Linked DNA regions of Flammeovirga agarivorans. The protein of the gene in region 2 binds, or shares a complex with, the protein of the main gene of each other region. Links are inferred from orthologs where the notes say so. Each region holds a gene or a part of one and is shown on either strand. Other genes may lie near its edges.

What was found.
Region 1: the proteins of tsaB (region 2) and tsaD are in contact, whole or in part, in a solved structure (PDB 4WQ4), measured with the Escherichia coli proteins. The link is inferred for Flammeovirga agarivorans from one-to-one orthologs.

The regions. Positions count from the first base shown.
Region 1 is NZ_JABAIL010000002.1:726,945-730,119, reverse strand. The notes cover bases 120-2,951. They hold tsaD (tRNA (adenosine(37)-N6)-threonylcarbamoyltransferase complex transferase subunit TsaD), read right to left. Parts: upstream 2,130-2,951; coding sequence 1,110-2,129; downstream 120-1,109. Other genes in these bases: HGP29_RS07770 (S46 family peptidase), read right to left, coding at 2,744-2,951; HGP29_RS07775 (hypothetical protein), read left to right, coding at 2,234-2,683; HGP29_RS07785 (hypothetical protein), read right to left, coding at 777-1,103; lgt (prolipoprotein diacylglyceryl transferase), read right to left, coding at 120-681. Outside these bases: more of lgt, read right to left, coding at 1-119; more of HGP29_RS07770, read right to left, coding at 2,952-3,175.
Region 2 is NZ_JABAIL010000001.1:269,135-272,239, forward strand. What follows is about bases 113-2,874. They hold tsaB (tRNA (adenosine(37)-N6)-threonylcarbamoyltransferase complex dimerization subunit type 1 TsaB), read right to left. Parts: upstream 1,950-2,874; coding sequence 1,275-1,949; downstream 113-1,274. Other genes in these bases: priA (replication restart helicase PriA), read right to left, coding at 113-1,218; HGP29_RS01195 (peptidylprolyl isomerase), read right to left, coding at 2,132-2,874. Outside these bases: more of priA, read right to left, coding at 1-112; more of HGP29_RS01195, read right to left, coding at 2,875-2,899. UniProt on the Escherichia coli protein: Required for the formation of a threonylcarbamoyl group on adenosine at position 37 (t(6)A37) in tRNAs that read codons beginning with adenine.

The DNA.
Region 1 (3,175 bases), on a different replicon or contig from region 2:
GAATTCCCAAACAAATCGCATACCGAAGACAAGTACTAGGAATAAACCGAATAACCTTCCTTGCGGTAATTTAGGACCTTCTTTTTTATAGATTGCACCTAAAATAAAGAAGATACATAAGTAAGTTAAAGATTCGTACAATTGTGCTGGATGACGTGGAGTCATAGGATCTTCAACATATGCTCTTTCAAAGATAAATGCCCAAGGTACATCCGTTGCTTTACCGATAATCTCAGAGTTCATCAGGTTACCAAAACGAATAAAACAACCCGCTAATGCTACTGGAATTACAATTCTATCCAGTATCCATAACCAAGGTTGATCAGGTCGGTTTTTAGCATAAAAATACAATGCGACGATAATACCAATCGCACCACCATGACTGGCTAAACCACCTTTCCAGATTTGAATAATTTCTATAGGGTGGGTTAAATAATAATCAGGTTGATAGAAAAATACATGGCCAAGTCTTGCTCCGATTATTGTAGCGGCTACCATGTAAATTAAAATTGCGTCTGCATCAGACTCAGGTCTATTTTCTCTAACAAAAATTTTGGCCATAATCCATGTGCCAATGAAAAATCCTAGTGAGAAAAGTAAACCATACCATCTCACAGGTAAAATACCTGGGAGGATCTCAGGATTGACATCCCAGTTTATGTATGCTAGTAGTGATTCCATACTACAAATATGTAAAAGCATTTATAAACAAAAAAGCCTTTTGATATGTAATCAAAAGGCAATTTTAAAATCAGTGAAGATGTATCGTATTACATTTACTTTTTATCAAGCAAAGAGGTATCACTGATCATATATTTTTCAGTTCCATTTTCTCCAATAGACAAATGTAAAATGCCCTCAGATCTCAGTTCTTCCAATTTTTTCTTTGCTGCTTTTGCAGAAGATTTGGTTTTAAGGCAGAGTGCCGCAACACTTATCCCGTCCTCATATTGGCTTGCTAAACTAATAACGTTGGCGTCGTTTAGTTCAGGTGTCGAAGTGTGGTCTGGAGAATTTAATTTATTCTTTTTTGCATTAATACTTAAATAAGAGCCTAGACCAATCGCTATAGCAAATGAAAATAGGACAATAAAAATGCTCATTAGTTCTTACTTTTCTGATCCTGTAAATTTTAATCGAGGATTAGGAGATGTATTTAAAGCTTCGAAATCTTTTCCTTCGTATTGATAGTGGGCAGCCATAGCAATCATAGCAGCATTATCAGTACAATGTTCAAATTCAGGGATAAAAACATTCCACCCTCTCTTTTTTCCTTCCTCTAATATAGTATTTCTTAGTGATGAATTTGCAGAAACACCACCGGCAATACCAATTTCTTTAATATTTAAATCCTTAGAAGCTTTAATCAATTTCTTCATAAGAATTTTAATAAGAGTGTATTGAATACTAGCACAGAGATCTGCCATATTATCTTTCACAAAGTTTTCATCCTTCTGAGATTCCTTTCTAAGGAAGTTCAAGAATGCCGTTTTAATTCCACTGAAAGAGAAATTATACTCTGGAATATTTACATTAGGGAATTCATATTTTAGCGGGTCACCCTCTTTCGCATATTTATCAATCAATGGACCACCAGGATAATCTAATCCCATGATTTTGGCTGTTTTATCAAAAGCCTCACCAACAGCATCATCTATTGTTTCACCTACAATTTCCATATTTAGAGGAGAGTGAACTACAACCAATTGAGTATGGCCTCCACTCACTGTTAAACATAAAAATGGGAAGTTCGGTTTTGGATCATCAATAAAATGAGCAAGAATGTGTGCTTGCATATGGTTTACTCCAATCAATGGAATATCAAGTGCCATAGCCATACCTTTAGCAAATGAAGTACCTACCAGTAATGCTCCAAGAAGACCAGGTCCTTTAGTAAAAGCAACAGCATCAAGGTCCTTTTTCTCAACACCTGCATCATCTAAAGCAGCACTGACAACAGGAAGAATATTTTTTTGATGTGCTCTAGAAGCCAATTCAGGAACTACACCACCATATTTTTGGTGTACTTCTTGTGTAGATACTATATTACTAAGTACAGTACCATTTTTGACTACTGATGCTGATGTTTCATCACAAGATGATTCTATAGCTAGGATTGTTCCGCTCATTCTATTTAACTTTGCTTTGAAAGGCAAAATTACTATTATAGTTTTGAACACCCTAACAATTTTCTCACACATTAACTGACATTGAAAACTATTTTGAAATAACTATGAGTGCACACAAAAAAACAGAAGAGCTCTACGCACAATATATAGCTACTAATAATGTTGACATTTCAAGAGAACATTTTCAGACACTATTTACTTATTTCCCATGTTTATTGATTGTTGCCTCTGATGGGGTAGTCGATGAAGAAGAATGGGTCTTTGTAAAGTATTTGTCAAAATTTATGGCTGATGCTTACAAAAGCTCTTTAACAAAACCTGAGTTGGATAGTCTCCAAAAAACATATTTTCAGGAGCTTGAATACTTAGTGAAATCTCTAGATAAGTGGAAAGAACCATTTTTGGATACTTTACATAGTTATCTGGAGGAAAACGATGATGAAAAAGAAGATATCTTGGATATCCTTCATTTGTTTGCTGAAGCTTCTGATGGAGTTTGTGATGATGAAGAAGAAGCAATTGAAGAATTGACAGAAAGATTAAATTTAGAATAAAAGAAAAAAGCCTTGATCGTAACATTAACGATCAAGGCTTTTTTATAAATGAAAATTAGATTACTGTTTCACTAATGTCATTTCTTCAATTAAACGAGGGCAGTTACCAAATTTATCCACAACAAATAAAACATAGCGGATATCAACAATAATGTTTCTACATTTCACTGGGTCAAACATTAAGTCTGACATTGTAGATTCCCAAGTTCTATCAAAGTTGATACCGATGAGTTGTCCTTCCGCATTAATTACTGGAGAACCAGAGTTGCCGCCAGTAGTATGGTTCGAACCTGTAATACAAACGATCATTTTTCCATCTTCTCCATACTGCCCATAGTCTTTTGATTTGTAAAGATCCATAAGCTTTTGAGGAACATAGAACTCATGTGTCATTGGTACATCAGTTAACCTTTTTTCCATAACACCTTCTAGAGTAGTGTAATATTTAAATTCTACACCATCACGAGGTTCAGAGCCTTCGATCTTGCCATA
Region 2 (3,105 bases):
GGAAAGATCTGAAAACGGTAAGAATAAAGAAGATCGTGTACCAACGACTACTTGAAAACGTCCTTCTTGAACACCTTTCCAAGTTTCAACTCTTTCATTATCCGAAAATTTTGAATGATAAATACCAAGTACATCACCAAAATATACTTTTAGTCTTCTTACTAATTGAGAGGTTAAAGCAATTTCTGGAATCATAAAAAGGGCTTGTTCTCCATTCTGGATTACCCCTTGTATTAATTGTAAATAGATTTCAGTTTTGCCACTTCCTGTCACTCCATGTAGAAGACAAACATTTTTTTCTTCTAGCCCTTTTATTGTTTTATGTAAGCATTCATTTTGTGCATCAGATAATTGTGGAGTGGGTTGCATCTTATCTGAAGCTGTTAATTCATAGCGAGGTATTTGACGTTCAAACTCTTCAAAAATGCCATTTTTTGTCATTGTACCCACAGAACTTGGAGATAATGCTCTTCCACTGTGGATAAAGTCTTTTTTTGCTACACCATGGTAGTTGCTTAAATGATCTTCATGTACAGGTACTAGCGTAAGGTATTTAAGCAACGCATCTTCTTGTTTCGCTTTCTTGCCAAGTTGTTCGAAAAGTTGATCCAAAGACTCTGGGTTTTCTGCGTATTGTTCAGTTAATCGAATACGCTTTTCCATCTTGGGCTTATACTTTTCTTTTATCTGCTCAATTAACAGAATTGCTTCTTTGGCAATAAGGTCTTTAATGGTTTTATATGGACTCTTTAGCTGGATGATATTCCCTACCTGAGTATATGGAATAGTCTGTTCCTTTTCTAAATGAGACAGTAAAGTAAACTCCCGATCATTTAGTATTTCAAGATTTTCTTGAATAATAAAATGTGGATGTAATTGTATATATGATTGACTACTGAGTTTTAACCCTGAAGGTAATGCTACATTTAATACTTCACCAATAGTACACATATAGTAATCAGCGATCCATTTCCAAAGTTTTATTTGTGATGGGTTTACACTGGGTTCTACTTCCAATACCTCTAAAATAGGTTTGGGTTCGTACTTATCAGGATGTTTATCATGAATTTCAGAAACAATACCCGTATACATTTTTCTGTTTCCAAACTCAACCAGTACCCTGTGACCAACCACTATAGCCACATCCATCATTGGTGGGATACTATAGCAGAAACTTTTTGGTATAGGAACAGGAAGAATTACTTCAGCAAACTTCATATATAATGGTATTGACTAAAAATCGTAAAGAGATAGAAAAAGTGTAATACTAATTATTACAGTCTTTTTCTTGGTGTTGTTGCTTGGAACTCTTTTAGGTATTCAGGTTCCCAGTAGGCAACATCTTTGAATTCATCTTTCTGGAAACTTTCTAGTGCCAGTTCTCCTATATATTGTGCAGAAGGAACGATGTTCTTAATAATTTTGGATGGTTTGCTAGCCAATAACTCTTGACATTTATCTGCTCCATTTCCAAAATATACTAGTCTACCAGAAATATCACTTAAACTATTTTCATCCATGATCATTGGCTGAGGGGCAAGAATCTCTTTCATATCAGCTGTAAATAATGCTGTGTAGACTTCCATTCTTCTTGCATCAATCATAGGACAAATATTATCCTCCGATTCTGCATAATAAGAAACTTGCAAGGCCATAGAAGCCAATGTACTTACTCCAATAAGTGGTATGTCTAAAGTATAGCATAATCCTTTTGCAGTAGCAGCTCCAATTCGAAGACCAGTATAAGAACCAGGTCCTTCTGAAACAGCAACAGCTTTTAAATCAGTCATTGCAATACCTGCGTTGTCAGTAATATTTTTGATCATTACAGAAAGGTATTCTGAGTGTGACTTATCAATATGCTGCTCATAATAAGACAACAATTCACCTTCTAATGTATGTAATGCTACTGAACAAACAGTAGTGGAGGTATCAATGCTTAAAATCATGGATGATTTAAGATTTAAAATTTATGATATAAGAGATCTCGACATCTCTAGGAATAGTACTGCAAAAGTAAAAATACTATTTCAGTTTGATCTTATCGGTTAACAAATAATTTGACACCCCAATACAACACGGTAAATTATAATGGAGATAGGGGGTACAAACCTTGTTTACTGATACTTATTTATTCAATAACTTTTGCATTAATAAATATAGGATCTAATGGCCATTCACCTTCAGTAGGAACAGCACAAATCTTATCTACTACATCCATTCCTTCTATTACTTCACCAAAAACAGTGTGTTGACCGTCTAAATGTGGATCGCCACCTATTGTTCTATAGATATTTTTTTGCTCCTCTGTATATTCTAGACCATTTTCCTGTTCAGATGCTTGCAAGTCGCCTTCTGTTACCTCTCTTCCTTGAACAATAAAGAAATCGAAAGGTGTAGATTGTCGAGTAGGGTTGTTTTTATAAGCTCTAGCAGCTGAAAGTGCACCTCTCTTATGAAAAAAGCGTCTTGGATCAATTTCATTTGGAACATGATACTTCCCGACCTTTCTTTTCTTTACTCTAAAATCAGGTTCGTCAGAGTCTCCACCTTGAGCAATGAAATTAGGTACAACTCTATAAAATTGAGAATCGTTAAAGTACCCTTTCTTTGTTAGCAAGATAAAAGAGGCTCTGTGTTTCCATGTTTCTTTATAAAGCTTAAGCTTAATATTACCGTATTTGGTTTCGATCAATACAATTGTTTCTTGGTTTTCAGGACCATACCAGTCCAATACTTTCATAATATTGGTGTCATCTAACTTCGGTATTGTTCTGTTGACTTTAGTTTTCTTTTCGTACTCCTGTTTAGTGTATTTATTACTATTATTTTCGTTACAAGAATATGCAATAAAACCAAGAATAAGTATGAATAATTTGAGTTTGAAATTTCTTAACATTGGCTGTCTGTATTAAAAAAGTTTACTCAAATGTATAGAATCGCAGAAAAATAACAATTCTTGAGGCGTGTATATTTTGTTTATAACGAATTTTTAGATTCTATGTAACATTGAGTTAACAGAAAACCTTTTTTAATTAACACCAAGTTTAAGATTTCTAAAATAATACAACATAGACCACTCCTACATTTGCAACGTGATTTGGT